2 regions of the Vibrio sp. 03_296 genome follow, and region 2 is predicted to be linked to the other one. Evidence: riboswitches for the same ligand, from Rfam matches in the RefSeq annotation. Region 2 holds a riboswitch; the other holds the start of a gene.
The links. A riboswitch is a leader RNA that binds a small molecule or an ion and turns the genes downstream of it on or off. The one in region 2 is predicted to bind cyclic di-GMP.

Region 1 (4,179 bases), on a different contig from region 2:
AGTGTCGAGACTTCAACTGTGGTTCCTGGTTGATAGTCCTTTTCTGACTCGTCGCGAATTGTGATGGTTTTCTTGCCTGCAAGAATGTCTGCTTCAAAACGTGAGAAAAAAGTCATTTTGGTTGGTGCTGTCATCACTACCTCTTCTATTTGATCAGCCAAAAGGGGCATTAGAATGCATTCGTCATACACTTAAATCAGTGAACTGATGCAATGCGCATTTTCATAACGTTGTATATGTGTTTGAATGAATAACCTAAAACACGGAAAGAGCTGATATGAAACGGATAATTCTACTGCTAAGCCTTTGTTTATTTTTATTCAACCCTGCGACTTTGGCATCGCCACAGCAAGGTTGGATTTTTGATTCCAGCGACAATGGTATCACCATCCATTATCGTGAGCACACAGATGGCTTGGTGGAGATTCGTGCTCAAATGTTTTTCCCCACCAGCTATGCCGCATTTTTGAAATTACTCGAAGACACTGACAACGTACCTAACTGGATTGATAATGTTGCTCACAGCCACGTTGTGCAACAGCTATCACCGCGAGAAAACATCGTTTACACCCAATTTGCGGCACCTTGGCCTGCACAAAATCGCGATATGCTGACTTATTCAAAGTACAGCCTAGATGAAGCTGGATTCACCTTGCAGATCAGCGATGCACCTGAGACGGCTTTCCCTCGGGATCCTGGCTACATTCGCATCACGCAAGTCAAAGCGAGCTGGGTACTGAATAAGCTCACCAACGACACCACTCACATTGAATACACCGCGTTCGCTAATCCTGGCGGTGCTCTACCCGATTGGTTAGTGAACAAGCTGGCCAAGGAAAGTGCGCGCGCCACATTTGAGGGCTTACGTGAGCAGTTACCGCGTTTTCAACTCCTTCGGCATCCACACATTTCCGAGTAGCCTCAATCGATCATCATCTACTATCCGTTATCCGTTATCAAATCACGTTAAACGAACAGAGCGGCGTTTGACTCTGTTTGTCAATGTTTCTGCAATCGTCAACAGCAAACCAAACCAAATCAAGCCAAAGCTCACCATTTTCACTTGGTCGAAATACTCAGCAAAAATAAACACGGCAAGGAGAAACTGTAACGTTGGCTCAATATATTGCATCAGGCCAATGTTCGTCATATTGGTATAACGAATAGCAATGGAATAAAAAATAAGGGGCGCGATGGTGACCGGTCCGCTACCCAAATATAATAATAGCGTTGAAAGATCGGAGGAAAGGGAAACCGCGTCGCCTTGCGCGTATTTCATCGCCATATAAATAGTGGCCACAGGAACAAGTAGTAATGCTTCAAAAAATAATGTCGTGCTCCAATCGTAGGCTATTTTCTTTTTACAAAAACCGTAGAGGGTAAAAAACACCCCCATAGTTAATGCAACGTACGGAATTTCACCGTAATGGACAATTTGATACCCCAGCCCTAAAGCGGCAAAAAAGATCGCCAGTTTTTTTCCCGGTGAGAGCGTTTCTTTGAGCACCAACACGCCAAGTGCCACCATCATTAACGGGCTAATGAAAAAACCTAGACTAGCATCAATCACGCGATCATTGGTCAGCGCCCAAGTGAAGGTGGACCATGAGATGCACATCAGCAACGCGGCGATCAAGGTATAAAGTAGCGATCGCTTATCGTGCCAAACTCGACGAAATTCAGGGAACTTGCCTGTAATGAAGTACACGAGCACCAAGCCAACTGGAACAGAAGCAATGATGCGCATAGCCAACAGCTCATCCATTTGAGCAGACGGCATCAAACGGTAATAGATTGGTGTCAGGCCCCAAATAAGAAAGGAGATGGCCGCCATGATATTGCCATAGCTGGTGGTTTTCATAAGTGCTCGATGACATAGTAAAGACGTGGCAATTCTAACTCTACACTCCATTTTTCGCTATGATATTTTGCAAATACATAGAATCACAAAATATCTCCCCTTACATAGATCGCTTATATTAAACACAGCGTTTGATTGGTTTAATTAATATATCCACACCTATAAATAACGCTTCTAAATCATCTGTTTATTTCATCACTCTTTTTCGAGAAATTAATTCCAAATCCAATCAATTAATTCGCCTCTTCGTTATTCTCATCCTAAATTATGCCTGACATCACACATAGGCAAACCTTCTGAAAAGATGGGACGCAAAGCTTCCGGTCTGTCGGTATTTTTTACCATACCCAAGATAGCGGGGCCGCCGCTCTCACTAGAGAGTGTTCTCACCAAGCACGTCAGTGCGCTCTTTACGAGCCATTCATCGCCTTGGGAATAACATGCGTATGCTGTGGTTGAACATTGGCAATATAGCCAAATAAAGTCAGCAATCAAAAAGAGTATGTTATGAAAAAACAACCGCAAAAAACCTTACTGGCCATTGCTCTATCCGTCGTAAGCGGAACCGCAATGAGCCATGGTTATGTTTCTGCAGTGGAAAATGGTGTCGCTGAAGCTCGTGTGACACTGTGTAAGTTCGCTGCGTCAACTGGGGAGAAAAACACCAACTGTGGCGCGATTCAATATGAACCGCAAAGCGTTGAAGGGCCAGATGGCTTCCCTGCGTCTGGTCCGCGCGATGGTAAAATTGCCAGCGCCGAGAGCGCGTTAGCCAACGCACTTGATGAGCAAACCGCAGACCGTTGGGTAAAACGCCCGATTCAAGCTGGCGCGCAAAACTTTGAGTGGACCTTTACCGCCAATCACGTGACCAAAGATTGGAAATATTACATCACCAAACCAGATTGGAATCCAAACCAACCACTTGCTCGCGCCTCATTCGATCTCACCCCTTTCTGCGTCGTGGACGGTGGCATGGTTCAACCGCCGAAACGCGTTAGCCACACATGTAATGTACCTGAACGCGAAGGTTACCAAGTGATTTTGGCGGTTTGGGATGTGGGTGACACCGCTGCCTCTTTTTACAATGTTATTGATGTCAAATTCGATGGCGATGGCCCTGCTCTGCCAGATTGGCAACAAGGTGGCCAGATCATTCCAACCATGAATCTCAATGTTGGTGACACCGTCTTTACACGCGTATTTGATCTCGCGGGTGAGAATCCGGCCTACACGACAGAACTGGCGATCGACAGCGACGCGTTGACAGTAGCAAACAATTGGTCACACGCTCTCGCGGTGAAAATTAACCAAACCCAAAGCGAGATCGCAGCAGGTCAGCTCAACGAACAAAATCAATTCGTTCCGGTTTATGGTACTAACCCAATTTTCCTTAAGTCTGGCAGCAACCTGCAGCGTGTCGAGATCGGCTATAAAATTGAAACCCCTGCACCTGAGTACGACGTCACCCTATCGGGTTTGGCCTCTGAGTATCAAATTGGCGATGCGCCTGTAACGCTTGATTTAGGCTTACAAGCAACTGGCGATATTACGACGGAACTGACCATCTATAACCACCACAAAGAGCCGCTTGCTTTTGAAACGGTTGCAATGACTGATGGTGAGAACAAAGCGGTCACCATGACATTGAGTAAATCCGAAGCAGGTCACCATATGCTGGTGACGAAAGTCCTAGATAAAGACGGTACACTGCAAAAACAGCAAACGTCTGACTTCATGCTGACGGAAACGCAAACACCACCGCCAAGTAACGATTACGATTTTGTCTTCCCAGATGGCTTGAGCTCGTACACGGCGGGCACCAAAGTGCTCGCTAGTGACGGTGCCATTTACCAATGTAAGCCATTCCCATACTCAGGTTATTGTGTTCAATGGACACCAACCGCAACTCAATACCAGCCGGGTACAGGCTCACACTGGCAAATGGCGTGGGACAAACTGTAAACCTATCCCCTATATGTGATTTATCACATGCATAACGACCAAAGCGATGCCAATTGGCATCGCTTTTTTTATCTCGCGTTAATCTGTTCTTTTCCGCCCTAAGTGGCATTCAAATTGGCCACAAACAGCTCAATGCTTCGCCGCTGTGTGTTGGGGTTAAGGAACACCGCTTTTTCGCCGGGTAGAAAAAGGCAATGCCCTGCTTCGTTGTAATCGGTTCTGGCAATCGAATCGACCCAATTGGTTTTCAAATAACGACCTTTTCTCGCTAAGAAGTTATTGCGATGGTAGGTCGCGCTGCTAACGATACTTTCCATATACGCCTTTTGCCTGATAAGCCGTCGCTCTCGGTA
Region 2 (4,179 bases):
ACAATTCTATCTATGCTATCCGTGCGTCCGGTTACCAAAATAATGCCAATGTCCGATTGGCTGCGTAGTTCACGGGTCAGCATCAAGCCGTCTTCACCTGGTAAGTTAATGTCTAACATCACCAAATCAACGCAGCTATTTTGCAAAATATGACGCATCTCGGCACCACTTTCCGCTTCACTTACTGTGTAACCTTCTTTTTGAAAATAACCCGCAAGTTTACTGCGAGTCACTACATCATCTTCTACGACTAATACGTGATAGCTCATTTACACCACTTCATGTCATTTCTGTCTACACGGGCAGACATTCTATTCATAACTAGTAACATTTCTAGTCATACTTCGTTTGAAATGCAAGTATCTTGATTTTTATTGATTCAAAACAAGCTTAATATCAGACCATTAACAAGCTCAAATATATTTATATTTTTCTTAACAATAGGCGTTATTGTTATTCATTTTTTTTGGTTACACTTATAGGAGATTGATTTAGGAGCGATAAATGATGCAAGAGATAAAAGCCTTTAATGAAAAACGTGCGGAAATATATTGGTGGCTTTCCAGCTTATTTGCCAAAGAACTGACTCAGGAAGAACTCGATAAATATCAAAGCATGGAAATTAGAGCGTTTTTAACGGGATTGGCTGAAAACGATGCTCTGCGACCATCCGTTAACGCCTTTGTCGACGCACTCAATCGTCTTGTTGACCGTCAAGATGCGCAATTGGAATTAGCGGCAGATTTTTGTGACCTATTTTTGAAAACCGCAAAACATGGCGCGCTGCCATACGCATCAATTTACCTTACAAAAGATGGCCTACTCAATGGCGAGCCGGCACAAAAAATGGATGCTTGGCTAAAAAAACATGGTGTGCAGGTCAATCAACAACTAAATGAACCGGCCGATCACTTAGCGATCATGCTCGACTTTCTTGGCAACCTCATCATTCGCTCAAATGAGTTTGAACAAGATCGCCACATGGAAGATGCTTTCATCGAGCAAAACACATTTATTCAAGAAATGTTGCTCTCTTGGTTACCTACCTTCTCTCAACGAGCAGCACAATATGATGAGTTTGGCTTCTATAACAGCGCAATAAAACTACTTGTTGCGTTTTGTATGCTGGACAGCGACTATTTAGTTGGATAATAATTACGCCCTTATCAATAGAGCAAACACTCGGTTACACTTTAACCACTAAAGTGTGAACACGGATACACATTTCGCTGTTTGAGTAGGTTGCCACTCTTGCCGTCTCAGTCTAAAATTGAGACCGCAATCGATAAAATATGATTTTAATGCAAACCGCTGAAATACAGCGGTTTTTGTGTTTATTTAAAGCTAAGCTGCTGCTTTTCTAGTGTGTCTTCCTTACAAAGCGAATTCGGAGAAAGGTAGCAAACTGTGTTGCAACAAAGAATCGTAGATTCAAAATGCAACCTTAGACAGGACAATACCTATGGCCACAATTAAAGATGTCGCGCGTCTCGCTGGAGTATCCACGACCACAGTGTCGCACGTAATCAACAAAACGCGTTTTGTTGCAGAAGCCACTCAAGAAAAAGTCATGAAAGCGGTTGACGAGCTCAACTACGCGCCTAGCGCAGTAGCGCGTAGCCTAAAGTGCAACACCACTCGTACTATTGGTATGCTGGTCACTCAATCTACCAATTTGTTCTTTTCTGAAGTGATTGATGGCGTAGAAAGCTACTGTTACCGCCAAGGTTATACGCTAATTCTTTGTAATACGGGCGGTATCTACGAGAAGCAACGTGATTACATTCGTATGCTTGCGGAAAAACGCGTAGATGGCATTTTGGTGATGTGTTCAGACCTCACTGAAGAACTACGCGAAATGCTTGATAAGCATGCAGATATTCCTAAAGTGATTATGGACTGGGGTCCAATCAGCTCACAAGCCGATAAAATTATCGATAACTCAGAGGAAGGTGGCTACTTGGCCACTAAGTACTTGATTGAAAATGGTCATACAAAAATTGCGTGTTTAAGTGGTCACTTTGAAAAAGCCGCGTGCCAAGAGCGCATCCAAGGCTTTAAACGCGCGATGAAGGAAGCTAATATTGCCGTTAACAACGAGTGGATCCTTGAAGGAAACTTTGAATGTGATACGGCTGTGATGGCTGCTGACAAGATCGCGTCGTGGCAAGATCGCCCAACGGCGGTCTTCTGCTTCAACGACACCATGGCACTGGGTTTGATGAGCCGCCTTCAACAGTCAGGCCTTCGCATTCCTGAAGACATCTCTGTGATCGGCTACGATAATATTGAGTTGGCGGAATACTTCTCACCACCGCTAACAACCATCCACCAGCCAAAACGCCGTGTTGGTAAAAATGCATTTGAGATCCTTCTCGAACGTATTAAGGACAAAGAGCATGACAAACGCGTGTTTGAAATGCATCCCGAGTTAGTGGTTCGTGATACCGTTAAAAAAATCAATTAGTTAAGACTAATATTCTAAAGCATCCAAATCTGGATGCTTTTTTTTTCATTCTTAGTAAGTGATTTGTTAAGTCAAATTCTGTTAAGTTCTTAAAAACGAGCATTCATTCACTTAACTGCAACTATTATCTGAACCAATGTCACATTTTTTATTTGAAAATGTGATGTTACTCCAATAGAAATCGTATCCTTCTAGTGTCACGCACAGGGCAAACCATTTGAAAAAGTGGGACGCAAAGCCTCCGGCCTAAACCAGACGTTTTTTGGTAGGTAGCGGGGTTACCGATGGCAAAAATGCATAACAACAAGTTTACCCATTAATGACATTGTATTTGCATTGGTTTGCTAATCTCTCGGACCTGATTTGGTGGCGTAATAGTAATTACACCGAGATAACACATCATGGATAAACCGATACTCAAAGATTCAATGAAGCTTTTTGAGCAACTTGGTGCGATAAAATCTCGCTCAATGTTTGGCGGATTCGGCCTTTTTGCAGATGAGACCATGTTCGCACTTGTGGTGAAAGACCAGCTTCATATTCGCGCAGATCAAAAATCAACATTACTTTTTGAAAAGCAAGGGCTCAAACCATACGTTTATACTAAGCGTGGGTTTCCTGTTGTCACTAAGTACTACGCGATTTCAGACGCGCTATGGCAAGACCAAAATGCACTACTCGCTTTAGCCAAACGTGCATTGGCCAGTGCTAATAATGATAAACAACTGCAAGCAACAGCAAAACCTGAACGATTAAAAGACCTACCTAACCTGCGTTTAGCCACCGAACGAATGCTTAAAAAGGCGGGAATTGAAACAGTCGAGCAGTTGGAGTCTCAAGGCGCGGTTCGTGCGTACGAAGCGATTAAAAACACCCACAGTGGTGCCGTGAGCTTAGAGCTGCTTTGGGCGTTAGAGGGAGCCATCAATGGTACGCACTGGAGTGTGATTCCTCAGCAACGTCGAGACGAATTAGTGAATAAATTGTCTTTGTAGGCAAGCACGTTTATTATTTCTTATAGATTAAAACCACATCAAAATGATGTGGTTTTTTTATATCGTTTGAAAGATTTTCTGTCTCAATCAGGTCTGATAACCAAGCTATCTGGAGAAAAATTGAATGAACAAAAAACTCGTATTCGGAATCTTGCTTATCGCGACCATTATTTTATTGGCGGTTAATTTTAGTCAATACCTCACACTCGACAACGCTAAAGCACAACAACTTGCCCTGAACAGTTTTATTGAAGAAAAATTTCTGTTTGCTTCAATAAGCTATTTTGTCATTTACGTTGGTCTTACCGCCTTTTCAGTTCCTGGAGCTACCGTCGTCACGCTATTAGGCGCTGCTCTGTTTGGTTTTTGGTATAGCCTACTTCTTGTCTCGTTTGCCAGCACCATTGGGGCAACCATCGCATTTTTGAGTAGTCGCTACCTGCTAAAAGATTGGGTGCAGGCACGTTTTGGAGACAAACTTAGCGCGATCAACCAAGGCGTTGAAAAGGATGGCGCCTTTTATCTATTTTCATTACGCTTGATCCCTGTCTTCCCATTTTTCCTGATTAATTTGCTAATGGGTTTAACACCAATTTCCATTGGTCGTTACTATCTTACTAGCCAGATAGGCATGCTACCTGGTACGGCTGTCTACCTAAATGCGGGGACACAATTGGCCGACATCAACTCGTTGTCGGGGATACTTTCACCGACAGT

Region 1: linked by a shared signal. The riboswitch ahead of gbpA (N-acetylglucosamine-binding protein GbpA) and the one ahead of CIK04_RS21615 (TfoX/Sxy family DNA transformation protein) in region 2 are both predicted to bind cyclic di-GMP.

What each region holds. Positions count from the first base shown of each region.
Region 1 covers NZ_NPKW01000046.1:80,129-84,307, forward strand. The annotation lists gene yqfB (N(4)-acetylcytidine aminohydrolase) at 1-134, opposite strand, end outside; gene CIK04_RS04135 (START domain-containing protein) at 278-919, shown strand; gene rarD (EamA family transporter RarD) at 962-1,861, opposite strand; cyclic di-GMP riboswitch class I at 2,138-2,230, shown strand; gene gbpA (N-acetylglucosamine-binding protein GbpA) at 2,369-3,826, shown strand; gene CIK04_RS04150 (pyridoxal-dependent decarboxylase) at 3,925-4,179, opposite strand, start outside.
Region 2 covers NZ_NPKW01000157.1:28,805-32,983, reverse strand. The annotation lists gene torR (two-component system response regulator TorR) at 1-269, opposite strand, end outside; gene torD (molecular chaperone TorD) at 505-1,152, shown strand; gene purR (HTH-type transcriptional repressor PurR) at 1,463-2,467, shown strand; cyclic di-GMP riboswitch class I at 2,665-2,753, shown strand; gene CIK04_RS21615 (TfoX/Sxy family DNA transformation protein) at 2,869-3,462, shown strand; gene CIK04_RS21610 (TVP38/TMEM64 family protein) at 3,587-4,179, shown strand, end outside.